Regions from separate parts of the Peribacillus sp. R9-11 genome, predicted to be linked through region 2. Evidence: riboswitches for the same ligand, from Rfam matches in the RefSeq annotation. Region 2 holds a riboswitch; each other region holds the start of a gene.
What was found. Region 2 has a riboswitch for S-adenosylmethionine ahead of RE409_RS24640 (5-methyltetrahydropteroyltriglutamate--homocysteine S-methyltransferase). Riboswitches for the same ligand answer to the same signal wherever they lie in the genome.
Positions count from the first base shown of each region.

Region 1: another riboswitch for S-adenosylmethionine. It lies ahead of mtnW (2,3-diketo-5-methylthiopentyl-1-phosphate enolase); the one in region 2 lies ahead of RE409_RS24640 (5-methyltetrahydropteroyltriglutamate--homocysteine S-methyltransferase).
Region 3: another riboswitch for S-adenosylmethionine. It lies ahead of RE409_RS06175 (methionine ABC transporter ATP-binding protein); the one in region 2 lies ahead of RE409_RS24640 (5-methyltetrahydropteroyltriglutamate--homocysteine S-methyltransferase).

Region 1 covers NZ_CP133763.1:3,437,044-3,447,446, forward strand. Annotated here, with positions in the region: gene RE409_RS16590 (sensor histidine kinase) at 1-1,270, opposite strand, end outside; gene RE409_RS16595 (response regulator transcription factor) at 1,263-1,952, opposite strand; gene RE409_RS16600 (YncE family protein) at 1,958-2,920, opposite strand; gene RE409_RS16605 (hypothetical protein) at 3,030-3,344, opposite strand; gene RE409_RS16610 (hypothetical protein) at 3,421-3,666, shown strand; gene RE409_RS16615 (DUF2188 domain-containing protein) at 3,704-3,871, opposite strand; gene RE409_RS16620 (CobW family GTP-binding protein) at 3,935-4,861, opposite strand; gene RE409_RS16625 (cupin domain-containing protein) at 4,986-5,519, opposite strand; gene RE409_RS16630 (methylthioribulose 1-phosphate dehydratase) at 5,544-6,173, opposite strand; gene RE409_RS16635 (2-hydroxy-3-keto-5-methylthiopentenyl-1-phosphate phosphatase) at 6,170-6,829, opposite strand; gene mtnW (2,3-diketo-5-methylthiopentyl-1-phosphate enolase) at 6,836-8,068, opposite strand; SAM riboswitch class I at 8,246-8,398, opposite strand; gene RE409_RS16645 (pyridoxal phosphate-dependent aminotransferase) at 8,523-9,701, opposite strand; gene RE409_RS16650 (nitrilase-related carbon-nitrogen hydrolase) at 9,976-10,311, shown strand.
Region 2 covers NZ_CP133763.1:5,066,197-5,076,599, reverse strand. Annotated here, with positions in the region: gene RE409_RS24660 (CaiB/BaiF CoA transferase family protein) at 1-994, shown strand, start outside; gene RE409_RS24655 (hypothetical protein) at 1,750-2,283, shown strand; one part of gene RE409_RS24650 (IS3 family transposase) at 2,353-2,797, shown strand; one part of gene RE409_RS24650 (IS3 family transposase) at 2,797-3,701, shown strand; gene RE409_RS24645 (PTS sugar transporter subunit IIC) at 3,910-4,947, shown strand; gene RE409_RS24640 (5-methyltetrahydropteroyltriglutamate--homocysteine S-methyltransferase) at 5,047-6,150, opposite strand; SAM riboswitch class I at 6,235-6,335, opposite strand; gene RE409_RS24635 (hypothetical protein) at 6,542-6,979, shown strand; gene RE409_RS24630 (glycerol-3-phosphate responsive antiterminator) at 7,185-7,727, shown strand; gene RE409_RS24625 (MIP/aquaporin family protein) at 7,963-8,787, shown strand; gene glpK (glycerol kinase GlpK) at 8,811-10,301, shown strand.
Region 3 covers NZ_CP133763.1:1,280,755-1,291,157, forward strand. Annotated here, with positions in the region: gene RE409_RS06135 (penicillin acylase family protein) at 1-759, shown strand, start outside; gene RE409_RS06140 (homogentisate 1,2-dioxygenase) at 1,017-2,174, opposite strand; gene fahA (fumarylacetoacetase) at 2,220-3,512, opposite strand; gene RE409_RS06150 (hypothetical protein) at 3,509-4,453, opposite strand; gene hppD (4-hydroxyphenylpyruvate dioxygenase) at 4,513-5,634, opposite strand; gene RE409_RS06160 (DUF1450 domain-containing protein) at 5,877-6,122, shown strand; gene RE409_RS06165 (MetQ/NlpA family ABC transporter substrate-binding protein) at 6,369-7,190, opposite strand; gene RE409_RS06170 (methionine ABC transporter permease) at 7,244-7,912, opposite strand; gene RE409_RS06175 (methionine ABC transporter ATP-binding protein) at 7,899-8,915, opposite strand; SAM riboswitch class I at 8,981-9,087, opposite strand; gene RE409_RS06180 (MBL fold metallo-hydrolase) at 9,743-10,403, shown strand, end outside.

The sequences.
Region 1 (10,403 bases), 1.6 Mb from region 2:
ATCGGCTTCGTGCTTTGTTTACTCTATAAAAGCGATTCATGACATAAGGTAAATCAGCTGCAGGAATCCCGTTGCCCGTGTCAGTGACTATGAGCTCGCAATCTCCTTTATACTGTCTTAAAGTAATTTTGATGAATCCATCTGGATTCGTATACTTAACGGCGTTATCAAAGACATTATGAAGGATTTGCTCTATCCTTCCTTCATCTCCTAGTATAATTGGATCCGGATCTAGTTCGAGCTCTAAACCAAGCTGCTTTTCTTTTAATATCGGTTCATATTTGGCAAGTACATCTTCAATGAATTGTGCATAGGCAATCGGAGTTTTATTTAAAGTGAATTGATCACTGTCCAATTTAGATAAGTCCATCAAATCACCTACAAGCCGCTGTAGCCTAAGTGCTTCCCTTGAAATAAGTTGAAGATATTTTTGCTCTTCTTCCTCATTTTTCACAACACCATCCAATATAGCCTGCGTGTAACCTTTCACGTAACTTAACGGCGTCCGTAGTTCATGGGCAACATTTTCGAGAAACTCTTTTTTTCTTTCTTCCTCTAAATGAATGGATTTGGCCATTTCATTAAAAGCATGTGCTAGATTCCCTATTTCATCATGGCTCTTTACCTGAATCTGTATGTCATAATCTCCCTCTGAGACACGATGGACAGCTGTCTCGATTTCCTTAATCGGACTGACTAGCTTTTTCAACCATTTTGTTGTCAATAAAATGGAAACAATTAAGAATAAGAGAACGGCTGCCATCCATTTTGCAGCAAATTCCTTAAGTAAATCTGTAATCGAGTCTACAGGAATATATGTATAGATGATACCTTCGAGGCGGTCTTCATCAATCAAGGGAATGATAGCCGCTACGATGTTCTTTTCAAACCTTTTCTCATACCCCTCTTTTTCAACAACCTTTCCATCTAAGAGCATTTGCCGTTCTTCTGCAGAAATGAGGGTGTCATAATTGATTTCAAAGGGAAGGCAGGCACTTAATTCCCTTGGATTATTGACGACAAAGACCTCGCTGTCACTTTTACTGTTAAACCATTCAACTTGTTGTTTGAAAGCATCACTGATCTCACCTCCGAAATAGTCCGCTCCAAGTAAGGAAGCTTCATTGACTAGATCGGTTTTCAACTTTTCCACATACAAATTTTTATAATAATATTGAGAAAGAGAATAAGCGAACAACACTGAAAGAATGATTGCTGTAATAATAGTTAGCCATAGTTTAAAAGAGAGTGATGACCACTTATTACTCATTTTTTTCCTCAATCTTATAACCAATTCCCCAGACAGTTTGAATATAATCGGCCGCCCTCAATTTCATCCTAAGCGTTTTGATATGGGTATCGACCGTACGTAAAGATCCTCCATATTCTCCGCTCCAAACATTTTCAAGTAGTTGTTCACGGCTTAGTGCCTGATTTTTATGACGCATAAGAAATAGAAGCAATTCAAACTCTTTCAAGGTCAAATTGATTGGCTTCCCATCTAGCAGAACCGTTCTTGATTGGAGGTTTAAATTGATTTTACCGAATCGGACGGAAGTTTGATTTTCTTCATTCAATGAGATTTTCCCTGTTCTTCTTAATACCGCTTCCACCCTTGCTACGAGTTCACCCGGATTAAATGGCTTTACAATGTAATCGTCCCCACCGAGCTTCAACCCTTTTACCTTATCCCATTCTTCACCTTTCGCACTAACAAAAATTACAGGAACATCCGAACTTGAACGGATTTTTTCACAGACGCAAAAACCGTCCATTTCTGGCATCATGATATCCAAAAGGATTAAATCGACTTCATATGTTTCAACCAGACTTATAGCCTCTTTACCATTTGCAGCTTGAAGGCATCGATACCCTGAGTTAAGCAAATACATTTCAACTAAATTACGCATATCTTCTTCATCATCAACGACTAAAATGGTGTAACCGTGCATGTTATCTACTCCCTCAACATCAATTGAAATGGACCTTGACCGACTTTGATGGTTTTTTTAACCTCGACTGTTTCAGCATCCACTACATACACTTCATCACTATCATATCCCGCCACAATCACGTCTTGTTTAAAGTTCGCCATTTCAAAAGGATTGACGCCGACCACTCTGCTTTTCACTTCTTCATACTGATCATTCAATTTATATAAGGAGCTAGTGCCGTGACTGAGGATAAAAATCCCTTCAGCATTCTCAATGAACTTTATCGGCATAGTTGGGGCCTTCAACTTTTGCTTCAACTCTCCCGTTTTTGCCGAATAAATATAGAGATTTTCTTCTACTTTGTCTCCAACACCATGGCCGCCTATCCAAACTTCATCCTTTTCTTCCCTTAATAAGGTGCCTGTTGAAGAACTATGTATCGGAAATTCCATATCCACCTTTTTCGTCTCCAGATTGATTACCGAACATTTGGTATCGCCAAAGTTAATGACATACAAGCGATTCGCTTTCTCTCCTTGAAGAACGGTCAATGGGCTTTTCCCAACCTTGACTATATCCTGCTCCTCACCTTTATCATTTAAAAAATAGATGGAATGATTCGACTGATTGACTGCCACGATGCTTTTTCCGTCATGAAGCAACAGCATATTGACAATCCCTTTCCCTATTTCCCAGCTGTCTATCAGTTTTCCGGCTGATAATGAAAACACCTGGATTTTCTCCATCTCTTTTCCATAAAGAAGTATAGTATCTTTATCTGCTAGGAGCAATGCTCCGGTAAATGGTTCTGAAATATCCCAATTGGCAAAAGGTTGATAGTTTTTATCTATGAATGTAAGGGACGTATCCTTAATATTGACTGTCGCCAAAAAAGATTTATCTTTGTTTATTTTTGTATATGTATCACTTCTATTACACCCACTAAGTAGTATGACGGCAAACAAAAGCGCAACACCCCACTTCATATTTTCGGCTCCTTATTCATAAAATATCTATTTTTTTTAAATTTTAACAATGAGTTGTGAAAAAAGTATGAAACAAAAAAGAATATTAACTAACATTCACTTGTGATATTTACTTCGAGGATGAGAGCCTTTCGAGTTCCGTAACATAGGCCATAACGATTGCGTTCTTTTTCTCATCAGAAAGCGAAGATTCCATCACCCGTTTAATGCTGAGGTAAAACTTTTCAAGTATTGGTTTTCGGGCACGAGGATGGGTGTTTTCATCTAAAAGTTCACGTCGGATAAGTTCTGATAACACTTTTCCCCCTTCCCCATTTGTTATCTTCCGATTATTCCAGATACTTATATATGCTTCCAATAATGCTTCATTCATGACCGTTTCTTTCATAAAATTATCCCTTCCATCCATTACTAATTTATACATATTAAGAATCATTTTCGTAAAGACTACCTTTATAATACGATTACACTTTTAAAAATTCAAAAAAGGAGTGAGTATAATGTCTCAAGTATACCGCTGTCCGAATTGCCGGACAAATAAATCTCGCTTCAATCTCATTCAGCAAATACCAACACCTGTTAAAAAGGATCCGCAATCCGGTGAGATTGTTGAACAATACTCGAACGATTCTCTTCAGCCATTCCATCTAGCTTATAATGGTCCTGAAGTTCGTGTGCAATGTGCAGCATGCGGGTTAATTGAAGATGAGAAAACATTTGCAGCCTTTGGTGGGTTGCAGCAATAAAAATAGTCAGACCCGTTTAATGGGGTCTGACCATTTTTCAATCTTTTTTGACAGCCATTTTGGCCCGGTCAATGGCAATTGGAATAGCTTTTCCATCCTTATAGCCTTCATTAAGTAAGGCATTCGCAATCTCAATTGCTTTTTCTCGGACATCTTTATCAAGATTATTCATTGAATCAGGGTAATCGTTTTTATTCCAGGGCACAAATACCGCCTCCTTGAAAAGAAAGTTAACTTTCTTTTCCCCTCTTTCATCGGCAGTAATCGTTTAATGTGGTGCTTTTGCTTCCAAAGCTTTTAACTGACTAATCATCATTTCTTTATCCAATTTCTCACCGATAATAACGATATTTAGTGGCATTTTTATCATTTCATTCATATACATTGGCATTCCGTATGAGTATTGAAATAAATGAGGGTATTGTGAATGTGTGAAGGAAATGTATCCTTTCATTCGATAGACCGTTTCTGGAAGTGCCCTAAGCCAATCTTCAAAGTCGGTTTGTACCACTGCCCCTTCAAATGTATGAACAACGGCCGTTAAATGCAAATGGCTCTGGACATCCAGTTTTTGATGGACTTTATGCTGTTTCCTTTGCATCTGTTGCAAAGATATCAAGGAGACAGCTGCATACTCTGTCAATAAACATACAGCTTCAGGATTCAGACCTTGAATGGAATAAATAAGTTGGGCTGCCTCCATTTCGCTTACTAGATCCGCTTTATTTAATAAAATGAAATCCGCATGATGGATTTGCTCAGCAAGCAACTGGCGTAGCTGTGGAGAAAGCTCATCTCGGTCGCGCCACCTCAACAAGTCAACAACTGTTATAATCCCTTTATATTCCAGTTTTTTCGCGAATAGCGGTGACATAATACCATCCAGCACTTCAACTGGATGCGCAGCACCTGTTGTTTCAATATAAACGGCGTCTAAATCATTTTCCGTCAACAATTCATGCAGCTGAACTTCGAGCTTATCCTGAATTGTACAACAGATACAACCGTCAAACAGCTCCTTCAGAGGTACATCATCACCAATCAAACCGCTGTCCACTGAAACACTGCCGAGCTCATTTAATAGCACGGCCACTTTTCTACCCGCTACACTTTCCTGCTTTAATATATTTCGAAGAAGCGTTGTTTTCCCGCTACCGAGAAAACCACCTAATATGTACACTTCGGTTGTTTTCATTCGTATCTGCTCCTATAATCCAGCTAAATTTAATTCCGTTAAATTTTATCATACTTGCCCTTCTAAAGCACCCGCGAAGGCCATATAAAAAAACCAGCCCGATAGCTGGTTTTTCTCAATTGATTTATGCTTGAACTTCGTCTTTTTCGTAAATTGGAACCCAACCTGCTGCTGTTACGAAGATACGGACAGCTACAGTTTTTCTATCTTCTGCTAACGTGAAGTAATGACGCGTCGATTCTGGTACGCTGATTAAATCTCCAGGATTCAGTCGTACATCAAACCATTTTTGTTCACTGCCTTCAATAGCAAAGATACTGGTTCCACCTGCTATAAAACGTACTTCATCATCTTCATGATGATGTTCCTGCTTAAAGTTTTCAAGCATTTGATCCAAGTTTGGGTTTGCATCGGATAGTGTGATGATATCATGTGCTTTATATCCGCGTCTTTCAGAAATCTCTGCAATCTCTGATTTGAACGTTACAAGGATTTCATCTTTATCGTCATCCGTTAGATCATATTTTTCTACCAGATGGGACGGTAATTTCGATATATCCCATTGTTCGTATATAACACCTTGTGTTTCTAAAAAATCTTTTACCTGTTCACTGTTTTCAATAACCTCATTTGTTTCATGGAATCTAATTGTAGCCATTACCTATTCCTCCTCTATGAGTTTTTATTTTATCGAACCTGCAAATGCCTGTTGCTGATTGAGCAACAGTTGGTATTGAAACAAAAATTCACATGCTTCTAGAATTCTTTTTGCTTCGAGTCCACTTTTCCCCCAAACCGTGATTCCGTGATTGCGAATAAGCACCGCTCCTGAGTCTTCTTCAACATGTGGCTTGAACTTTTCAGTTAACAAAGGAATGTCAGCGTGATTGTATATTATTGGAATTCTAAACTCTGCATCTTCATTCCATCGCCCTGTCGCTTTAATAATTTCATGATTACGGAAAGTCACTTCCCCTTCATCTCCATATAATTCAGAAATCACATTATTTTCTACAGTATGGACATGGAGTACACAGTTCGCATTAGTTTTCTCGTAAATCACTGTATGAAGCAGAGTTTCAGCAGATGGCCTCAGCTCTGTTTTCTCAACTGGGATTCCTTTTAAATCCACTAGTAAAAAGTCCGCATCCGTTTGCTTCCGTTTATCCTTACCGCTTGCCGTAATATAAAAGGAACTGCTTCTAGACTCGCGAATGGATAAATTCCCACTCGTCCCCATAAACCAATCCCGTTCGGCAAGTTCAGCCTTAATTTCCGCTAATTCCTGCCACTTTTTAGTATGGTTCTTCATGCTTTTACCTCCATCTGCTGTTTTAAAATGTGCATCACATCATAAAACGTTTCAAATCCTTGATGGGGAATCTCTTCTGTTCTGCACCTCTCAAGCAGTATGTCACGGGCGATTACAAAATCAGCCTGCTTTGCCGCTTCAAAATCAGTCACCGAATCTCCAATAACAATTTTATAATCATCTGCTTCTGTAATTTCCCTCATTATAGATGGCTTACAGCAACCACAATCATTGTTACATTGTTTATCACAAGTATGCGGCCACTCAATTAAGATCTTTTCCTGATTGAAATAAGCTCTGTTGCAATAAACACAATCTGAAGGCAATATATCATTTAAAAGCGGTTCAATAAAAAAGTCCATACCGCCACTTACAATATACAAAGGTATGTTCGCTTGTTTTGTAAAATCCACAAATTCGTTGAACCCTGGGCGAATGCCGGCTGTATCCTTCACATATTGAATAATGTCTTCCTTTAGACTACTGTCAAGCAGGGAAAACATTTTCCCAACTCCTGTAGATATACTGATTTTTTGCTGAAGAACACCGTCTTTTAGCTCTTCCCATCCCGGAGGTGCAAATTTTTTCATGATAGCGATGATATTATCTGAGTTAGTAATTGTTCCGTCAAAATCACAAAAAATAATCGGTTTCATTATTCCTTACAAGCCTCCCCATAACTCAAGTGCTTTGCTTAGTGCTTCATCTTCATAAGCCGCATCAGATAATGCCTTGCCTGTAAGAACAGCTTCTACAGCAGAACGGAAAGCCTTTGCCCCGCCCTTTGCTCCGTCGGGATGTCCGTGGATTCCACCGCCTGCATTAATTACGCTGTCCTTCCCAAAATCCTTAATTAGATTAGGAACCATTCCCGGATGAATACCTGCTGAAGGAACCGGGAAGGCTTTTTTCCATGACGGCTCATCTTTCGTCAAAGCTTCAGCAATCGCTAATGTTTCCTCTTTCTCAAGTGCCACATTTCCATATGGAGAAGGGAATAGAGATAAATCCGCACCTGATAGTCTTACTAATTTTCCAAGCAATAACGCGTAGCTGACACCATAAAATGACGATGAAGCTACTGCTCCGCTATATGCAGGGTGAGCCATGATCGGTAGATTAATACGATCGTTTTCACGCAAAGCTTGAAGTACATCCAATCCATATGTATGAACGTTAAATAATAAGGCATCGGCACCTGCTTCTGCTGCACGCTCTGCCTTTTCTAATAATTCAAAAGTTTTACCTGATAGATTGACAGCATATAAAGTTCGATGGCCCGTTGTTTCATAGACTTCTTTCAAAATTTGTCTGCCCGTTCTTATTCTATCAATGAATGGGGTCTGCTCCTGATCGAAGAGAATCTCATCATCTTTTACCAGGTCGACTCCTCCTAATGCTTGTTGTTTCAGCTGCTCATTATGGAATAAGAGATCCCGTCCTAATACCCCTTTAAAAATACTCATCACCAGAGGCCGGTCCAATACGTTAATCTTTTCTCTTATACCTGTAATCCCAAATTGAGGTCCTGGAAAAGCCTTGTGTATATCGCCAACAAAATCCAAGTCAATCAGTTTGATTTCCCCATCCAATGACAATTTACCGAATACTGTCGTGAGAATAGCCGGTAAATCATTAGAAAAATTTCCCGACGGGTAGGCAATTTTTATCATCGAACGGTACACCTTACGATTGAAAAAACGGTTTGCTCTTTCTGCTTCAGGTAGAGGGGTGACGGAAACAACACGTCCTTTATGTTTCTCCAACTGCTTCTGGACCAAATGAGGCAGGTCCGTCCATGTTCCTACTGTCAAACCTAAGGCAATACTCTCGGCTTTTTTCTCATGTTCGCCATTGAAATCATGAATTAAATAAGTAGCGATTATCTCGCTCATCTGATCACTCCTATTAAACGTTAGTAAAGTCTTGAAGTCAGTATTCTAATATCTGGCTAATACGGTTTCCATCATTTTCCTATTACCTCGATATATGGAGAATGGAATCTTCGGCTGTTAATCCATGTTAAAACAATAAAAGCCCCTTCATAAAGAAGAGGCTTTAAAAAAGCCATCTTCTTATCTCCCAGCTTATAGCTGCAAGAATTAGCACCGTGCCTTGTGGATTCCAAAAAAATCCGGCGAAGAATTCCGCCCCATTTCGCAATGGAATTACGGTCGGTTGCTGGGCTTCATAGGGCTAGTCCCTCCACCTGCTCAAAATAAGAAAACGCTGATATATTTAAACTTCAAGTATCAAAAGATTAAGAATTTATTTTGTATTCTGACAGGTAATCCATACTTTGTCAATAAGTTTTCAACAATTTAACGGTAGCTAACTTGGAATCTTCCACTATTCTCCAAATAAATTCAATGCGCGAATCCGTTCAACTGCTTCTTGAAGCCGTTCTTCAGAAGTAAGTAACCCCACCCTAACATATCCTTCTCCAAATTCACCGAATCCATTTCCAGCAGCAACAGCTACGTGAGCATGCGTTAATAAATAATCAGCAAAACTCTCGGACGTGAAACCTTCAGGAATCTTGAGCCATGCAAAGAAAGATGCTTTAGGAGCTTGGACATCCCAGCCGATGGAACGTAATCCATCAATAAAAACATTTCTGCGCCCTTCATATTTGTTCACTAATTCTTCTACGCAACTTTGTGAATCTAGTAACGCACTTGCCGCTGCTTCTTGAATTGCAGGGAAAAGACTTACATAAAGATGATCTTGCAACAGTTCAAGAGCTTCGATGACACTTTTATTTCCAACAGCGAAGCCCACTCTCCACCCTGCCATATTATATGTTTTAGATAAAGTATATATTTCGATACCTACATCTTTTGCCCCCTCTGCTTGAAGGAAACTAATCGGTTTTTTTCCATCAAATCCAATCGCTCCATAAGCAAAGTCGTGAACCACACAAATTGAATGTTCTTTCGCAAACGAGACGGTTTCCTCAAAAAAACCCTCAGTTGCTGATGCTCCAGTTGGATTATTCGGATAGTTCAAGAACATCATTTTGGCTCTTTCAAGGGTTTCTGTATGTATTTCTCCATAATGCGGAAGATAATCATTTTCTTCTGTCAAAGGCATGAATTCTGTTTTTGCTTGGGCTAAAACTACACCAGATAGATAATCAGGATAGCCTGGATCAGGTACCAGAATCGTATCCCCGGGATTCAATAAACATTGTGGAAGTTCGACAAGTCCTGCCTTTCCACCAAATAGAATAGCCACTTCACTATTAGGATCTAACTTGACACCATATTCACGTTCATAAAAGACAGTCGCAGCTTCTTTTAAGTATTGATGTCCTCGGAAAGGAGAATATTTATGATTTATTGTATTTTCTGCAGCAGTCTGCAAACTTTTCACAATATGCTCTGGCGTCGGCTGGTCAGGATTTCCCTGCCCTAAATTAATGACATCATGACCTTGCTCTGTAATTGCCTTAACTTTTGCAACTAGAGAAGCAAAAAACTGCTTGGGTAGTTCCTGAAGCTGTCTGGATTTTTCGAATTGCATCATTAAACACCTTCTCTGAAATTTCTTGAAATTCTAGTCACAAATGATATATGTTTATCATAGTCTTGTAAAGTGTTTTTTTACATATAGAGGTTTTAAAAAATGAAATGGAAAATCTCCTTCCACCAAATGGATATGCCTTTGGATAACCCTATATTAACTTTCATTTCGCAGTACAAATGGATAGAAAACGCCGTCTAATCTAATCCGGATATAGTTATTTTACCTGAACTTTGAACAGTTGGATACGACTTAACTAGGTTGAATGAGATTGCGGATGAAGAAGCAGAAAAAACGATTACATTCATTTGTTATAACATACGTATACAAGGATGTCAGTGAGTCCATGCCGTTCAAGGTGCGGAAGTTCTATTCGTATCCGCCGAGTGGCCCAAACCGAGCCTCGATCATTAGGGACCGATATAGGGTCAGCCGTGCCATGGAGAACCAACCCTACGTTTTAGCATTAAATCGTTCAGGGTCCGATTTTATTAAACTATTTGCCGAACAATCCCTGATTATAGATCCATGGGGGAATATCGTAAGTGAAGCCGGCGAAGAAAGAACTCCTAACAGGTACCCTGGACCTCTCAAAAGTAACGGAAGCATGTAACAAAACTGAATTCGAAGAACGTCGTGCGGATTATTATTAAATTACCCATTGACAAACTATTTAAAAAGTTGATATTATTTTCCCGAAGATTA
Region 2 (10,403 bases):
AAGGCCGGCAGCAGGGGATTCATGGGGTGTGAATCAATATCTTAACAGATCAAAGCAATCGATTACCCTTGATTTAAAACAGTCGGAGTCCATCGAAGCCGTAAAAAATTTAGTGAAAGAATACGATATCGTCCTTGAACAATTCCGGCCAGGTGTCATGGAGCGCTTAGGGCTGGGGTACGAGGTTTTAAAACAAATCAATCCGAAGTTAATTTATTGTTCAATCACAGGATTTGGCCAAACCGGTCCATACAAAGACCGCCCGGGTCATGACATCAATTATATTTCGATTGCAGGATTATCAGGCTATTCCGGTACGCAAAAAGACGGCCCAGCAAAGAACGGAACGCAAATAGCTGATCTTGCAGGAGGGTCATTGCATGCTATTATCGGTATTTTGTCCGCAGTCATTTATAGAGACAGAACGGGGGAAGGCCAATACATCGACATCAGCATGACCGACTGCAGTTTCGCTTTAAATGCCATATCCGCACCTCTGAATTTACAAGGGGGCATGGAGCTTGAGCCAGAGAAATTGATGTTAAACGGAGGGTCATTTTATGACTTTTACGAAACGAAAGATGGGCGTTATTTTTCGGTAGGAAGCCTGGAGCCTCCATTCCGTAAAGCTCTATGTGAAGCAATCCTCAAGCCCGAATTGTATGAACTAAGCTTGAGTAGAGATGCTGAGAGTGGAAGTAGATTTAAAACAGCTGTCCAACGTGCTTTTCTTGAAAAGAACTTTGATGAATGGAAAGAAATATTTGCTGATTCTGAGGCCTGTGTAGAACCAGTACTGACTTTTACCGAAGCGACCAATCATCCCCAACTTAAGGAACGGGGCATGATTGTTGAAATACCTGACGGAAAAGGAAGCATCCAGAAGCAAATTGCCTGTCCAATCAAAACATCGGTTTTTACCCCTGATTATAAACATACAGGGCTGAAGCCAGGACAAAGCAATGAAGAAGTTCTCCGCACCTTTAATCGCTAAATAAAGAAACGGACCTAGCTAAAATGATATATATATTTAAAGGCTGTCACTTTTCCAAAATCTTTTTGGAGAGAGATAGCCTAATTTTTTTGAATTCAATCTTCGCTGCAACGACGCTGCAACATTTATGAGGCCGAGCTAAATGGAGGAAGGACGAAATAAGTAGGAGAAAGGTCGAAATAAGTGGATGAAGGACGAATAAAGCGGAGGAAGGACGAAATAAGTAGGAGAAAGGTCGAATTAAGTGGAGGAAGGACGAAATAAGTAGGAGAAAGGTCGAATTAAGTAGGAGGAAGGTCGAATTAATCGGAGGAAGGACGAATAAAGTGGAGGAAGGACGAATAAAGTGGATGAAGGACGAAATAAGTAGGAGGAAGGCCGAATAAAGTGGATGAAGGACGAATAAAGCGGAGGAAGGACGAAATAAGTAGGAGAAAGGTCGAAATAAGTGGAGGAAGGACGAATTAAGTGGATGAAGGTCGAAATAAGTGGGAGAAAGGACGAATTAAGTGGGAGGAAGGACGAATTAATCGGAGGAAGGACGAAATAAGTAGGTGAAAGGTCGAACTAAATGAAGAAAGTACGAAATAAGTGGAGGAAGGTCGAATTAATCGGAGAAAGGCCAAATTAATCTTTTATCAATGAAAGCAACAAGACGTGTGTGCTAAAAATTACCAGTTACAACTAGCATTTACCGGGTATCAGAGTATCATCCTTCAACAAAGGATTTATAAGAAAAAGCTCTAGATAGGAGGATGATAATAATCTTTGGTCTCTATGATATCATTAAATTTCTATTTTCTTTTTTTCTGATTATGCCAATCGTTACACTGATACATTTGAGCGGGCATATCTTCTTTGTTACGATCTTCGGAGGATCAGAAAAGAGAATCTTGATCGGATGTGGGAATAAACTTTTCTCCTTTTGTAACATAGAGGTGAGGAAATATTATTTTTGGAATGGGACATGCGAGTTTAGGGGATTGAAACATGATAATCGATTGACGAATATGCTGATTTATTTAGGGGGCTCTATCTTTAATTTAGTCAGTATGCTAATCATATATAGCTTAGTGTATCAGAATATCTTGGAAAGCTCAGTAATATGGTACCAATTCATATATTTTTCCTTCTATATTATGTTTTTCTCCTTGTTTCCAATGTATTTCTCGGACGGGTCGCCTAGTGATGGGAAGGCTGCAGAATTGGCCTTGAGGAACAAGTTGGAAGATAGGGTGACTGATGATATATTGGTGAAGAAAATGGATGATGATGATAGTTGCAAGTAAAAAGGGACGTTCTTGATGAACTGCACCCCAATTGTTAGACAACATCTAACAATTGGAGGTGCAGTTTTTTTGACTAAATATACGATAGACGAAAAATTACATGCAGTTTTAGAGTACTTGGAAGGGAAAAAATCCTATAAATCCATCGCACAAGAAAGAAATGTAGGTCTATCCCCTCTGAAGAGATGGGTCGCTCGCTATCTAGAACATGGGATGGAAGGAATTGCTTCATCCTATACAAATTACACTCTGCCCTTTAAACTAGAGGTACTTAATTATATGAACGAATATGGGGCATCGATCAGCGAGACCGCTGTACACTATAATCTTCCTTCCGATTCTACACTTTTGAAATGGTCAAATCAGTTGAAGGAAGGAGGTATAGACGCCCTTAAACCAAAGAAAAAGGGGCGTCTATCCATGAAAAAAGAAACCAAAAAAACATCACCAGCTAAAGGCTCTCAAGAAGCACTTCTTGCCGAATTAGAATACTTACGTGCAGAGAATGCCTATCTAAAAAAGTTGAATGCCTTAGTTCAAGAAAAGGAAGCCCTACAAAGAAAGACAAAGCGAAAGTAGTCCATGAACTAAGGAAACAATTTGATTTAAATCTGCTTCTATCCATTTCTAACATGGCACGGAGTACATACTATTATTGGGTAAACGCCTTCGGGCGTGAGGATAAATACACAGAAATGAAATCCCTTATCGAAGAGATTTTCCATACGCATAAAGGGCGCTATGGGTATCGGCGTATCACCCTAGAATTACGTAACAGAGGTGCTCGCATCAATCATAAAACAGTTCTCCGATTGATGAATGAACTAGGATTGAAGTCTTTAGTTCGCATGAAGAAATACCGTTCGTACAAAGGGAAAATCGGCAAGATTGCACCCAACATTCTAGCACGTGATTTCAAGGCAACAAACTCAAATGAAAAATGGGTGACAGACGTCACAGAATTCCATCTAGCTGGGGAGAAACTATACTTATCGGCCATTCTTGATCTGTTTAATGGAGAAATCATCGCCTATAATGTCGAATCTCGGCCTGTTTATCCCCTCGTTTCCAAAATGCTGGAGAAAGCCTTTGACCGCTTGGAATCGAAAGATTCACCCATTCTTCATTCAGATCAGGGCTGGCATTACCAGATGAAACAATATTCGCATGATTTGAAAAGACATAACATTACACAAAGCATGTCCCGTAAAGGAAATTGTCTCGATAATGCGGTCATAGAAAACTTCTTTGGCCTATTAAAATCAGAGTTACTTTATCTTCAAGAATTTGAAAGCATGGAGCATTTCAAACAAGAATTAGAAGAATATATCCATTACTACAATCATCAACGAATCAAGGTAAAATTAAAAGGCATGAGCCCGGTAGAATTCCGGGTTCATGCCCTCAAGGCTGCCTAATTAAATAAAGTGTCTAACTTTTTGGGTTCACTTCATGATGCTCGTTCTTTTTTTGTGCTTGGATGAAATAGAATAGGGTAAAGACGTAGGAGAACCTCATAAACTTTTTCGCGCTTTCGCGGTAAAGTGCTAAAAAAATCCTTTGACTATTATCAGAATATTCCTTATAATATTCTACATTATAGAGACGGGATAGGAGATTAGTAGGATGAAAGATTTTTTCAGTAAATTACTAACTGGAATGAGTATAGGGATTGTTGTTTCCTTAATTCCAAATGCTTTGTTAGGGGAAGTACTTAAGTTATTGATTCCTCATTTTCCAGTATTACAACATATATTCGATATTACAGTTTTTGTGATGAGTTTGTTACCTGTTATGATTGGTGTGATGGTAGGGATTACATTTAAGCTAACATCTATACAAACAGCAAGTGTTGGGATCGCGGCAATGGTCGGTAGTGGTGCTATTCAAAAAACGGCTGATGGTTTATTTGCCCTAAATGGTATTGGAATCGTTATTAATACAGGAATTACAGCCGCACTGACTGTGTTATTTGTTCAATTAATTGGTGACCGATTAAAAGCATATTCCATTTTATTGATGCCGACTTTAAGCATATTAGTGCCAGGGATGATTGGGTATTTAATTCTACCATTTGTGAAATCTTCCACTGGTTTACTGGGAGTCGCTATTTCAAATGTGACATCATTACAACCAATTATAATGGGAGCTATTATTTCTGTTGTGTTCTGTCTCATAATTTTGTCGCCTATTTCAACAGTAGGGGTAGCCACTGTGATCATGCTTTCAGGTATCGGCTCTGGTGCGGCTAATCTAGGCATTGTTGCAGCAGGCGTTGGTCTGGCCATTGCAAGTTATAAAGCAAACTCCCTTGGAACGGCATTAGCACATGTATTAGGCTCACCAAAAATTCAAATGAGAAACTTCTTCATGAAACCGAAGATCGCTTTTCCGATGTTGATCACAGCTGCGATTCTTGGTGCTTTGGCCGGTCTGTTAAATATTCAAGGCACACCCTATAGTGCTGGGTTCGGTTTATCAGGTCTAGTTGGTCCATTAAATTATATGAAACTGGCTGAAGGTGGATGGGTCGTTGAGAATGTAGCAATCATGCTAAGTACTTTCTTTATTCTTCCGATTGTATTGAACCTAGGTCTTATCTATATATTCTCGAAAAAATTAAAACTGATTAAAGCAGAGGATTATAAATTGCATTTTGATTAATAACTCAAACTTCCTCATGAAATAGAGGATGCTGATATATAGACAATATAGAAAGAGCAACGCTTTATTTGAATGCGTTGCTCTTTCTATAATATTTCTTTATTCCCAAACTTCTTTCGCTACATCAACAATAAATTTCAACTTTTCCCATTGTTGTTCTTCCGTTAGCTTATTGCCATGATGGGTGGAAGCGAATCCGCATTGTGGACTTAAGCATAATTGTTCGAGTGGCACGAATTGTGAAGCTTCTTTAATACGAGCTATAACTGCTTCTTTGTCTTCGATTTCTCCATTTTTTGAAGTGACGACTCCTAGAACAACTCGTGCTCCGCCATTTGGAATGTATTCTAACGGTTTGAAATCTCCTGAACGGTTATCGTCATATTCCAGGAAGAATCCATTTACTTTTTCTTTTGCCAATAATGTTGGTGCGATACGTGCATAGCTTCCTTCAAACGCCCACGTTGATTGATAGTTCCCGCGACATAAGTGTGTCGTGACGACCAAATCCTCTGGTTTTCCCTCCAAAGCCCCATTAATTACGCGCAATGCTAAATCAATTAATTGTTCTCTAGAGTATTTTCCATCTTTGAACTGAAATTCTGGAGAGGAAAGTCTAGCAATATAAACATCATCCAATTGTAAGTAACGTACACCAGCTTCATAAAAGGCCTTTAAAGCATATTGATACGCTTTAATGATGTCATTTGCATAGTCTTCGATATCAGGGTAGATGTCTTCATTATAAACACCCACAGCAAATAATTGATTGGGACTAGGAATGGTTTGTTTCGTAACAGCACGTCCGGCAACGATTTTGTTCAATTCAATAAAGTCATGAATGAAGGGATGTTCAGGATTGAATGAAACCTTCCCAGTATTGCGAATATTGTATCTCTCTGTTTCCACGCCATCGAATGTGAGACCTTTTTCAGTTACATACCCATCGATTCCATTTAAATGCTCTAGGAAGTCAAAGTGCCACCATGTGCGTCTAAACTCACCGTCCGTTACTACCTCTAATCCAACTTCAATTTGCTTATCAACAATCCGCTTGATTTCTTCCGTTTCAACTTCGTGAAGTTGCTCTGCAGTAATTGTGCCGTCTTTAAATTGCTTTCTAGCATCATGTAAATTATCCGGTCTTAATAAACTCCCGACGTGATCTGCTCTAAATGGTGCCTTTGTTATAGTGATTGACATGTTTCATTCCTTCTTTCTTTTTATAAAATAAAAAACCTCTTCTTTTAAAAAAAGAAGAGGTGTTGGCTACTAAGCAATTTACTCTTCTTATCTTCAAGTTTTTACACTTCTGGAATTAGCACAGTACATTAAAGTCTGTTGCTGAGGTATCAAAGGGCCAGTCCCTCCACCTCTCTTGATAAGAGTTGTCTATTAAATTAAGTATGACTATACAGATAGTTTTAATAAAGGTCAAGGGTGAAAGGTGTAAAATTTAGAATATGCCGATTATTCACCAGGACCTTGCATGTTATGAAGGGTTAACTACATTCGTGAAGACAGCATATGCTATAACTGACGTTCCATATGGAATGAAGTTACCTGTAAGTTAAGTTGGAGGGGGAAAACCACGATGAATACGTTCAATCCATCTAATATTTCCGGGAATGGTTTACCGATAACGTTAACTGCGTCTATGCTAGAGCGAATTATAAAGATGAAATCAGGTGAGCAGGATGTTAAAGTCGAGATTACGCCAGTACATATAGTGCTTTTCGGAACGACGGAAGTGAAAAAAATGATGTTTAAGAAAAACGTGCCTTTCCGTATTACATTAAAACCGATTCACGTGGAAAAAAGAACGATTTCATTTGAATTAGTAGAAATGAAGCCTATTGATAGGAATTTTATTAACCAAAAGATATTTAACAGACCGCCATTTTTTGAATTTGAAAATAGAATGATCAAAATGAATTTTAATGCTTGGAACATCGTGAAAAGAATACCCGTGGGCACTATTAAATCGTATGAGTTGGTGGAAGGTGCATTAAAAATTAAACTTTCATTATGATGAATTGAAGAAAGGGTAAGCAATTAAGGAAATGATAGCATTCTTACCTGTACTATTTTAAAGGGGATACCAGGTATGTTAGTGTAAGGATATGGTAAAGGACGATTCTTCAATAAGAAATATTGTGTTTGATAAATCAAGTTCTTTAAAATATACTAAATAACTAAAAGTTTTGAGTTTTTCCGGTAGATAAGGGGGAAAATGAATGGACCAGAAAATTTTGCCTGCTTCGGCAAGCATGAAGGATTTCGAAAGATTTCTAGAAAGTTCCTATGAAATAGGTGTGTTTCTTGATTTGCATATATCACAATTGAAAAATGTAAGCTTAATGGCAAAGCAGCATAATAAGAAAATGATTTATCATGTCGATTTAATTCATGGTATTAAAAGTGATGAATACGCTACAGAATTTATTTGTCAGGAGTATTGCCCATATGGCCTGATTTCAACAAAATCCAGCGTGATTTTGAAAGCGAAGCAAAAGGGTGTTATTGCCATTCAACGAATCTTTTTAATTGACTCACATGCGTTAGAGAAAAGTTATAAGCTGGTACAGAAAACAAAGCCTGATTATATCGAAGTTTTGCCTGGCGCAATGCCTTGGATGATTAAAGAGGTAAAGGAACGCTTACAAACTCCTATCTTTGCTGGAGGGCTCATACGTTCTTCAGATGAAGTCCTGAATGCCCTTGAGGCAGGAGCTTCGTCAATCACGACTTCAAAAACTGAATTATGGGAGATGTTTTAATTTCAGATAGGAGTTGATGTGTGATAGAGGAAAAAAAATACAGAAAAAATCATTTGTTTTTATATAAATTAATTGACAGCGTTTTCACTACCTAGTATATTTACATTACAAGTTAATACATGTGACGGAGATTAGGAGATTCACACCAGACATACTCATTTTTTGAGGAAAGTTCTGCTGTGAATCTCCTTTTATTTGTTGGTAAGGCATCATTCTATAAGAGGAGGGGTTATGTATGACTCCATTTTGGGGAGAAGTAGTAGGCACGATGATTTTAATTTTATTTGGTGCAGGTATTGGGGCAGGATCTTCCTTAAAGGGATCTTATGCCAAAGATGCAGGCTGGATTGTCATCACGATTGCATGGGGACTGGCTGTTACAATGGGTGTCTTTGCAGTGGGTTCCATAAGCGGAGCACATTTAAACCCGGCTGTTACAGTAGCATTAGCTATCAATGGAGATTTTCCTTGGGCTGATGTGCAAGGGTACATCGTGGCGCAAATGATAGGGGCAATTATAGGTGCGACTCTTGTATTCCTGCATTATTTGCCTCACTGGAAAGCTACGGAGGATCCAGGTACAAAGCTTGGTGTGTTTGCAACCTCACCAGCTATCCCACATACTTTTTCAAATCTATTAAGTGAAATGATTGGTACATTCATCCTTGTTCTTGGCTTATTATTTATTGGAGCCGGCAAGTTTACAGAAGGTCTGAACCCATTTGCTGTCGGTTTATTGATTGTTGTTATCGGGATGTCGCTCGGAGGAACAACAGGCTATGCCATAAACCCTGCACGTGATCTTGGACCTCGTATTGCTCACTTCATGCTGCCAATACCAGGTAAGGGAAATTCGAATTGGGGCTATGCTTGGATTCCGGTTGTTGGCCCGATTGTCGGTGGAGCACTTGGAGCTGTCTTCTATAAAGCAGTCTTTTTAGGTGAATTGACGACAGTCTTTTGGACTGTTTTAGGAGCAAGCCTAATAATATTGGTATTAGCATATACTTTTGGAAAAAAGCAGTCGCGTGAGTTAGAAACTAGCAACATTGCTAGTTAAATTAAAAAGGGGGGAAACACATTATGGAAAAATATATCTTATCATTGGATCAAGGAACAACTAGTTCACGGGCGATTTTGTTTAACGAAAAGGGCGAGATCGTCCACTCGGCCCAAAAGGAATTCACACAGCATTTCCCTAAGCCAGGCTGGGTAGAGCATAACGCCAATGAGATTTGGGGATCAATTTTAGCAGTGATTGCTGGTGTACTATCGGAATCTAGTGTAAAGCCTGAGCAAATTGCTGGTATTGGAATCACTAATCAGCGTGAAACGACAGTCGTTTGGGATAAAGAAACAGGAACCCCTGTGTATAATGCGATAGTATGGCAGTCCAGACAAACTAGCGAAATTTGTGATGAATTGAAAGGAAGAGGTCTTAATGATCTGTTCCGAGAAAAAACAGGATTGTTAATAGACGCCTATTTTTCCGGTACAAAAGTGAAGTGGATCCTCGATAATGTGGAAGGAGCTCGCCAAAAAGCAGATGAAGGCAAGTTGTTATTCGGAACCATTGATACCTGGCTGATTTGGAAGCTATCAGGAGGCAAGGCCCATGTAACAGACTATTCTAATGCTTCTCGGACATTAATGTATAATATTCATGAGCTGAAATGGGACGAGGAGCTTCTGGAGATATTGACTGTTCCAAAATCAATGCTACCAGAGGTTAGACCTTCTTCCGAAGTGTATGCCCATACGATCGAATATCACTTCTTCGGCCAGTCGATTCCAATTGCAGGAGCAGCAGGTGACCAACAGGCAGCATTATTTGGCCAAGCTTGTTTTAATGAAGGAATGGCTAAAAATACGTATGGAACAGGTTGTTTCATGCTTATGAATACGGGTGAAAAGGCTGTCAGTTCCGAGCACGGGTTATTGACAACTCTTGCTTGGGGATTGAATGGCAAGGTTGAATATGCATTAGAAGGCAGCATATTTGTAGCAGGATCAGCGATTCAATGGCTGCGTGATGGCTTACGGATGCTAAAAAATGCCGAGGACAGTGAAGCCTATGCAAAACGTGTAGAAAGTACTGATGGAGTTTATGTTGTTCCTGCATTTGTGGGGCTTGGGACTCCGTATTGGGACAGCGATGTCCGAGGTGCGGTTTTTGGCTTAACTCGTGGAACATCTAAAGAGCATTTTGTCCGTGCTACCCTTGAATCGCTTGCATATCAAACGAAGGATGTACTCGATGCAATGGAGGCAGATTCAGGTATTGAGCTGAAGACATTGAGAGTGGATGGCGGTGCAGTTAAGAACGACTTCTTAATGCAATTCCAAAGCGATCTACTACGTGTCCCTGTTGAAAGGCCGACTATAAACGAAACGACAGCACTTGGTGCAGCGTATTTGGCTGGACTAGCTGTTGGCTATTGGAAGGACCAAGAGGAAATCGCTCAGCAGTGGGCAATAGACAAAACCTTTAAACCATCCATGGATGAGCAAGAAAGTGAAAAATTATATGACGGATGGAAAAAAGCTGTTCAAGCAGCAATGGCTTTTAAATAAAGGTTCTGATAAACACTAAATTTAACAAATAAAGAAGGCCACTTATATAGTGGTCTTTTTGTTGTTAAATTTACAATAAAGTAATAAAATGCTTTAAATATG
Region 3 (10,403 bases), 1.9 Mb from region 2:
AATGAAATTAATTATACGGCAAGCTTTGCACAGCTACGAGCAAACCTCTTTAAACCGTTATTGATTGATGTGTTGGACAAGAATAAATCAACCAACTGGAACTACACCTATTTAATTGAAAAACTGGAGGAATGGAATAATCTAAAAGAAGACGAAAATAAAGATGGATATTATGATGCAGGGATTGCGGCATTCTTTGATGAATGGTGGAATAATCTCCATGATAAACTCTTTAGGGATGAATTGGGAGACTTCTATGGAATAACGAAAGAAATTACCGATCATCGCTATGGGGCTTCATTAGCATATAAAATATTAAGCAAGGAATCTACAAACTATAAATGGGTGAACGTAGATCAGGAAAAAATAATAATGGAAAGCACAAACGAAGTACTTGCTAAATTGCAATCAGAAAAAGGGTTAAAAGCAGAAAAATGGCGTATGCCTATAAAAACGATGACTTTTGGTGAAAAATCATTGATTGGTATTCCCCACGGGTATGGCTCAATGACTCCAATTATTGAAATGAATCGTGGAAGTGAAAATCATTATATTGAAATGACTCCGAAAGGGCCGAGTGGCTTTAACATCACACCGCCTGGTCAAATTGGATTTGTAAAAAAAGATGGAACGATAAGTGACCACTATGATGACCAACTAGTTATGTTCGCCGAATGGAAATTTAAGCCATACTTATTTAACAAGAAAGATATTTATAAATCAGCTAAAAATGTAAGCGCATTAAATATGAGTAAATAGAAAGTAACGATTTGAATATACCCTATCATTCAAGCATAAAGAGCCTATACTATTGATGCTGTGACCTCGATTTTGAATCGGGGTCATTTTTGTAATCCCCACTTGTAATGACAAAGTAGGTTACAAACAAAATGCCGGGGCAAGGGGAAATCTTACTCCGGCAATATATTAAGAATAATGGGAGAATCGATCTATTTGGGGAGATGCTCAATCATGTGCATGATAGATTCAGTAAGGTATTAAGATATTATCAGCAATTATTTTGCCAGCCAGCTGCTCATATATTCTTCATCTTCTATATCGTGTGCGTCCTTTACGATATACAAGGGACGGAATGTATCGACCATGACGGCTAGTTCCTGTGTTTCTTTTTTACCGATACTTGCCTCAATTTTGCCTGGATGCGGCCCATGTGGCAAACCGCTTGGATGAAGGGTAAGTGAGCCTTTTTCAATACCTCGACGGCTCATGAAGTTACCATGAACATAGTATAGAACCTCATCACTGTCCACATTGCTGTGGACATAAGGAGCAGGAATGGCATCTGGATGGTAATCATACATACGCGGCACAAATGAACAGACAACATAATTATGCGCTTCGAACGTCTGATGTACTGGCGGTGGCTGATGAACGCGCCCTGTTATCGGTTCAAAATCATGAATGCTGAACGCATAAGGAAAGAGGTAACCATCCCATCCTACCGCATCAAGCGGATGAAAATCATACGTATAGGATGTAATCATACCCTGTGCTCGCACTCGTATTTCAAATTCTCCTTTTTCATCTTTCGGCTCCAGTTTTTCTGGTGTCCGGAAATCACGCTCGCAATAAGGTGAATGCTCAAGGAGTTGGCCAAATTCATTGCGATAGCGCTTTGGAGGAACAATAGAGGAATTTGATTCAACAATGAAAAATCTAGCTTCCTTTGACTCTAAAACTACACGATATGTTGTGCCTATTGGAATGACAAGATAGTCACCAGGTCCGAAACTTAAATCGCCGAAAATACTTTCAATCTTGCCCGTGCCTTCATGAACAAACAACAATTCATCACCTTCACCGTTCCGATAAAAATAATCCATCTGCTTATTAGGGCGTGCAACGCCGAGAGCTACATCATCGTTAGCCAGGAAAATTTTGCGGGCTTCTAGAAAATCACCGCCTACACTTGTATTCCAAGTCCGGAAATGACGATGTATTAACGCATCTTTTTCTTCAAGTTCATAATGAACATCACGAATTTTTGCTGCTTTCTTAACTTGTGTAGGCTGATTGATATGATAAATGAGTGACTGAATACTAGAGAAACCTTTCGTGCCCATCAATTGCTCATAATATAGGCTTCCATCGTCCTTACGAAACTGAGTATGACGTTTATGTGGAATGCGGCCCATTTTAACATAATGTGTCATTGACTAAACTCCTTTTCCGTAGCTGTCATCTTTTATATATAGGTGCTACTTCTTCACGTTTTGCGTACCTAAAATCTTTGCCTCTGAAAGGGCCGGCAAAACTTGACCGCTTACTTCACCAAAACCAATTCGATATCCATCTCCTTGGCACCAGCCACTGATAGTCAACTTGTCTCCATCTTCAATCCAGCTTCGTTTACCGCCGCTGTTAAGTTTAAGTGGCTCTGTGCCACGCCATGAAAGTTCAAGCAGACTGCCACGTTCTTCACGGTTAGGACCGCTGATAGTACCAGATGCATGCATGTCACCAGGGCGTAGATTACATCCAGTAATGGTATGGTGAGCCACCTGTTGAGCAATCGACCAATACAGATAGCTAAAATTTGTATTCGTAATTTTGGTTGATTGTTCTGTGTTTTCTGGTGTCAAATGAGCTTCAAGGTTAATATTGAATGCGCCATCTTTTGTTTGCTGTAAGTATGGAAACGGCTCCGGTTCCTGCTGCGGCCCAGGTGTGCGAAAAGGATCTAATGCTTCTAGCGGCACAACCCAAGGAGAGATTGATGTAGCGAAATTCTTAGAATTAAATGGCCCAAGAGGCTGGTACTCCCATGCTTGAATATCACGTGCACTCCAGTCATTCACGAGAACTAGCCCGAAAACATGATCTTCAGCCTGATTAACTGGAATTGGTTCTCCAGGGCGGTTGCCAGGTCCAATAAACCAACCCATTTCAAGTTCGAAATCAAGCTGAATAGATGGACCAAATACTGGATCTGCATCTTTTGGTTTGCGCTGTCCCGAAGGGCGCCGCACCTTTGTACCACTTGGAACGATAGAACTGGACCGTCCATGATATCCGATCGGCAAGTGTGTCCAGTTTGGCATGAGTGCATTATCTTTTCCTCTGAACATAGTCCCCACATTGGTCGCGTGCTCTCTTGAGGCATAGAAGTCTGTATAGTCTCCTATCTTTGCAGGAAGTAGCATCTCTACATCTTTCAATGGGTGGAACGCTTTTAAACGAATTTCTTCATCATCACGTAAATCAGGCGTGTTCGCATCCAAAAGGTATTGTAATTTCTTACGTACAGAAGTCCAGGCGGGACGGCCGAGTTCCATAAATAGATTGAGTGAAGAAGCGGAAAAGACATTCTTTTCTTCTGCACCGGTCCCCTTTAACAGCCCTGCATCGTCAATTACAGATAAATCAAGAACATATTCACCAATGGCTGTACCGGCACGCGGGCCTTTGTCTTTGAATTGAAAGATGCCATATGGCAAATTTTGAATCGGAAAATGTGATTCCGGTGTTGTTTCGATAAAAGAATATTTCATCGTGGTGCCTCCCCATTAAAAATAGTCAGTTCACCAAGTTCTTTACGCGGCTCATCAAAGCTACAGCTTCCGTAAGAAGCAGCGAAGACTGTGCGTGCTTTGTTGATTTGAGAAGAACTGACAGATATACTGCGCCAAGAAAGCGTGTCTGGTGTAAACGAAAAGTGTGTTGGATCCTCATCCAACAATATGGTTTCAATGATTTTGCTGTCTATTGAATGGCAGTAGGAAAGTAGGGCTGCTGTAAATACGTTAACAAAGCCATGCATTTTTGTTTCCACTTCATTTCGATACTGGCGGATCGGATGATGCAGACCCGCTGTGAACTTTAAAGTTAGATTTCTTTTTCGGGATTCATGAATAACAATCGCTACTTGTTCGGCAGAAGGAAATAAATCCGAAGTAATGCCGCCCATGCGCATTTTAATACCAATACTTTTCAAAGATTTTTGATTGATCAAGCGAATAGTATCCAATGTGTATGGAAGTTGATCAATCGTTCCTGCTATTTCACAATAAATCGGATAACTGGCTGTTTGTTTTTCGAGTTTCTCTAAGAAAGAAGAATCAACTTTTTCTGGAAGCGGAACTTCGATCGCCTCAATGGTACCAGCTGTTTTATATGTTTCTAAAAAAAGGTGAATATCTCCCATAGCCGTTTCAATTTCTAGGGGTTTCGTTAAAATAACAGATAATCGAAGTGGATATTGATCATTAAATTGATCTTTATATGGTTCGAGTTCACTCAGTCGTGAAGCGGGAATAACAAATGGACCAAGCATCCAGCTGTCTGAATCATGTATATATGCATGATAATTTGAAATTGCTTCTGGAAGCGGAAGTGCACTTGGTGGAAACAGGCCTGCATAATCAATAAGTTCGGTCATAAAATGACTGAGCGCTTCCTCTTTCCACATTCCATTTACTTTTGTTAACAACAACCTCACACCTCCTATAATAGGAGGCCATACTGGGTATTACGCCAGATGGCCGGTTCATATTAAATATTTCCACGAAGTTCCTGTTCGCGTTCAATCGATTCAAACAATGCTTTAAAGTTTCCATCGCCAAAACCAAGTGCACCTTTACGCTGAATGACTTCGATAAACATAGTTGGACGGTCAACTAATGGTTTTGTGAAAATTTGGAGCAAGTACCCTTCATCATCACGGTCGACAAGGATATTAAGTTCTTGAAGTCGTTTCACATCTTCATCAATATCTCCTACACGATTGGCGAGGTCTGCGTAATAAGTGTCAGGAGTCTTTAAAAACTCAACACCATTTTCTTTTAGTGTGGCCACTGTGGTGATGATATCGTTTGTTAAAAGGGCAAGATGCTGAACACCTTGACCATTATAGTAATCTAGGAATTCTTGAATTTGAGATTTGCGTTTTCCTACAGCCGGTTCATTGATCGGGAACTTAATCCGTCCTGTCCCATTCATCATAACTTTTGACATTAGGGCTGAGTACTCGGTCGAAATGTTTTCATCATCAAAATGTTTCAGAACAGTAAAACCGAATACTTTTTCATAATAATTTGTCCATTCATCCATTACTTCCACATTACCAACAAGGTGGTCAATACCGATTAAGCCTGAAGGTTGAGCTCCAAAGTTGTCCTCACGAGCTTTAAAACCTGGCAGAAATCCACCTTTATAATCGATTGGCTCAACAAGCGTGTGAATCGTATCCCCATATGTGCCTAAGATTGCTTTTCTTACTTTGCCATTTTCATCTTCTTCCACCCATGGTTCTCGAAGAGCGATGCCACCGCGTTCAATAGCACCCGCATATGTTTTTTCTAGGTCTTTTACGAGAAGGGAGATATCTTTTACTCCTTCGCCATGAGTTTTAATAAACTCAGCCACATCTGTGCTGTCTGATAGAGTACCTGTTAAAATCAATCGGATGGTGCCCTGTGCCATAACGTAAGATACACGGTCACGGGAGCCTGTTTCTAGTCCTTTATATGCTATAAGCTTGAATCCGAAAGCGTTTGCGTAATAATAAGCAGCCTGCTTTGCGTTCCCAGTATAGATTTCTACGTAATGGACACTCTTAACCGGAAACAATTCCTCTTTCTTTGCTTTAGAAGATCCAACTGTTTTTTTAGTCATATTTACCGCTCCTTAATCGTTTTTTTTACATAAAAAAAGCTGAATTTTCTTAATTTTCCGCCTGTGATAGTTCACATCATAATACATAAAAATTTACCACGCAAATATGTGTTTTACCGCGGTTGACCATCATGGTAGCAACATTTTAACGCGATAAAACATATTTGCGTTTAGGTGTACTCTTGCACATTTTTTGTATATCTACTTAAAATGTTAGCAACTAAATAAAAGGGGAATTAGATATGAAAATTAGTGTAAAGTTCTGCCCTAGTAACTTTGAAGATGAGTTGGAAACTATTAAAGATAAATTAATGGAGTGTAGCGGTCTAGAGGTTATTGAGGATAGATGCTTGTTGTATTGCGGACAATGTTTAATGCAGCCGTTTGCAGTTGTAAATGGTGTAAACATTGTCGCAAACGATCCAGTTGAACTTCTCGAAAAAATTGAACAATATGTAGCTAGGCTTAAACAAGGAGACACTGTGTGAACAACGAGAAAATGAAATTAGTAATAATTGATTATCGCTTTTATTGACAACTATATCATTATATTGTGTTTTCCCCGAGAAACATGCGAACCTTCAGAGAGCATCCATCTATGATAAAATATATGTAAAACCCTACTACAAATGCTTATTAATTGCATTGATTGATATCTTCGCAAAGTATGACGGAAAAAATTCAAGGCCTGTTCCCAAAAAGGGAGCAGGCCTTGAATTTTATGGTTTGGTTTCTTATTTCATCCAATCTGGTTTTCCGAAGCCTGCAAACTTGCTATCGATTACTTCTTCAAACTTGTCTGATTCAACTACTGATTTAATATCCTTAGCAAATTGTGCATCTGCATCTTTTGTATTCACAGCAACAACATTACGATACATATCCGGCATGTTTTCTAAAACAAGGGCATCTTGAAGATCCATTTTTGCTGCAAGAGCGAAGTTACCTGGGACCGCTGATAGGTCAACGCTGTCTGTTGCACGCGGCAATTGAGCCGATTCTAATGGTTTGAATTGAATGTTTTTTGGGTTCTTTGTTACATCTTTTTCAGATACTTTTAAGGGATCGACATCTGGCTTGACTTCAATTAAATCTTCATCTACTAGGACTTTAAGTGCACGTGCAAGGTTAACTGGATCGTTCGGTAGGGCTAGTGATGTACCATCTTTAATGTCTTTCAACGATTTATATTTGTTCGAGTATATACCCATTGGTGCTGTCGGTACAATAACAAGGTCAGAAAGCTCTAAATCATTTTCTTTAGCGAAGTTATCCATATACACTTTGTGCTGGAAAAGATTGGCGTCGATTGAATTGTTACCAAGTGATTTATTTGGCTGGATATAGTCAGTGAATTCAACGATTTCTATTTTGTAGCCAAGATCTTCAAGGCCTGGCTTGATGGCCTCTTTTACCATATCCGCGTAAGGACCGGTAGTTGCTCCGATTTTCAATTCTTTTTTGTCTTCAGTTTTTGGGGAAGCATTATCGCTTCCGCAAGCTGCCAAGCCAAGGGCTAGTGCGCAAACAGATAATAAAGAAGCTATTTTTTTCATTGGAAATTCCTCCTGTAATATGTTGTATTAAATCATTGTTAAAATGACTGATTCTATCGTTTATTTACTAAGTATGAGGCCTTGTCACCAACCATTTGAATGATTTGTACAAGGCAGATTAACACGACGATTGTCGTGATCATGACTGTGTTGTCATAACGGTAATAGCCGTACCGAATGGCCAGGTCACCAATTCCTCCCCCACCGATTGTCCCAGCCATCGCTGAGTAACCGATAAGTGAAATGGTCGTTAACGTCAACCCTTGAATGATTCCCGGTTTTGCCTCAGGAAGAAGTACATCCTTAATGATCATCCATGGAGTGGCACCTACAGCAATTGCAGCTTCAATCACACCTTTATCTATTTCGCGTAATGCCGATTCAACGATTCTTGCAAAAAAAGGTATCGCGGATACAGATAAGGAAACAGAAGCCGCTCTTGGCCCTATCGTTGATCCAGTAAGCAAATCCGTTAAAGGAAGGAGGGCGACTAAGAGAATGATAAACGGGATTGAACGGACAATATTGACAGCGAAACCGAGAGATCGATTCACGACGTTATTTTCAAAGATTAAATTCTTGGTCGTTGTAAACAGCAATACTCCAAGTGGCAAACCAATTAGAAGGGCTACCGCAAGGGAGATTCCAACCATATAGATTGTTTCGAGAAAGGCTTTATTAAGGTCAGGTAAAATATTGACGACGGAATCAAACAGTGACATGTTTCAACACCTCCACAGAACTGGTCCGATTTGTTATATATTCCAGTGCCGATTGAACTTCAGCAGCCTCACCAATTAATTCAATGATTAAGATTCCTAATGGAACATCCTGAATATATTCAATTTTGCCGTGCAAGATATTTCCCTTTACTGAATACTTTTGTAGAGCATCGGAAAGAATCGATTCACCGGCGGTGGGCCCTTCAAATTGAATTTGAATAATCGTTCCTTTGCTTTCCTCAATTAAGTGTGAGGGAAGCTCAAAATCCAATACACTGCTGATGAATTGCTTCGTCAACTGCTGCTTTGGTTGTGAAAATATCTCATAAACAGATCCTTCTTCGATAATCCTGCCATCCTGCATGACAGCGACTCGATGGCATAGTTCTTTGACTACTTCCATTTCATGGGTAATCAATACTATAGTGATACCAAGTTCCCGACTAATCTTTTTTAATAACTGTAAAATCGCTTTTGTTGTTGTTGGATCAAGGGCAGAAGTCGCTTCATCACATAATAGTACAGTAGGGTTATTGGCTAAGGCTCGCGCTATGCCGACCCGTTGCTTTTGACCTCCGCTGAGCTGGGCCGGATAGACATCCTTTTTATCACTAAGCCCAACTATGTCCAGCAGTTCTAGAACGCGACTTTTGATGACGCCCTTTGATTTGTGTGCGGCTTTCAAGGCGAAAGCAACATTTTCAAAAACGGTTTTGGAACTGACTAAGGAAAAGTGCTGAAATATCATACCGATTTTTTGTCGTTGTTTTCGAAGCTCTTTGCCTGATAAAGACGTTAAGTCAATCCCGTCAATAATGATTTTTCCTTTTGTCGGACGTTCAAGCAAATTTAAGCAGCGTATTAATGAGCTTTTTCCGGCTCCGCTGTAGCCAACAATCCCATAAACTTCACCAGTCTGAATTGTCAAAGATACGTTATCCACTCCGACAACTCGGGTATTTTTCGATATGTATTCCTTTCGGACTGATCGGATTTCAATCATGAGCCTTCCCCCTTAAACATAAAAAACTGCCTCTATCATTCAGAAAGAGGCAGCGAAATTATTTCGTCTTATCTTTCAGAATGTAATCATTCTGCAGGAAGTAGCACCGTTCCCGATTGGGGCGGTTGCCGGACATCACAGGGCCTGTTCCCTCAGTCACTCTTGATAAGTAAATTATTATTTTGGAATATTACAAGTTTTCTAATATAATCTATATTATTTGTAAATTCACATATTGTCAATCGTTTCTGTAATTTTAGAATAACTTTCTGGTGATTTAATTAATTTTTTTATGGTAAATCTAGAATTGGATAATCATACCTTTTGGAATCGGGGTATTGTCACCATTGATCGTTAATGGTCGTAAAGCCATACTTTTTCATGATTTTTGTAAGATAAGCTTCGTTCTTTTTAGCAGCTTGTCGATTTTTTTTAATAATTACGTGAATTTTTTGTCAGGAAAGTATTGTTTCAAAGTCTGTATCATGAATGCTTTAGCTTTTTTATCAACCACGGTAATATTGATAGTTACTCAGCGTTAATGATTAGCCGTGAATTTTTTTATCGCCCAAACTTAAATACGGAGTACCCTTTCTTAACAACTTCCTTTTAACCGAAGCCAGATTTTTGCTGTTTCTTTTCTTAGTTGCATAATAGAATACCTTAAATCAATGACAATGGTTTCAAAAAGTGCCTTGATTCTACCGGAAAATATACTACGGGTCTTTGCTAGGAAAATACTATTTGCTTGTCAAAAGTATGGAGGGATATTACATTTATTGTAATGAACAAGGGGTATTTTTATACAATTGATGAGGAGGGAAGCCATGCTAGAGATTAAGACGATAAATGATGTGGTTTGTGTACAAGGGACCCCTGAAGGAATAAAGTCGGGGATGAGTGTATATGTTTTTTTAACAGACGGCCTATTGATTGATACGGGAGCCCAAATTTTATTGGAAGAACTTATCCCTTTCTATGAATCAGCCAACTTCGATTTAGTGGCGCTAACGCATTATCATGAGGACCATACTGGCGGTGCTTCCTGGATACAGGAACATAGAAAAGTTCCAATTTATATTCATCCGGTGTCGATTGATGTATGTGCGAAGGATGCTGAATATCCTGATTATCGCAAAACTTTTTGGGGAAGGAGAGATGGCTTCAAAGCTGAGCCGCTGGGGAGGGCTGTTCATTCCCGTACCCAAACGTGGGAGCCAATCTTTACCCCAGGTCATGCTATGGACCATATGGTGTATTTGAATCACAGTAATGGCATGCTGTTTTCAGGTGACCTATTCGTTACACCGAAAACGAAGCTTGTTTTACGGGAAGAATCTGTCCCTGTTATCATCGATTCTATAAATAGATTACTTCAATATGATTTTGGAGAGGTTTTTTGTTGTCATGCCGGTCATGTCCCTAATGGGAAGGAAATGTTTCAAAGAAAGCTCGACTATTTGGAAAACCTGCGTGGTGAAATTTTAC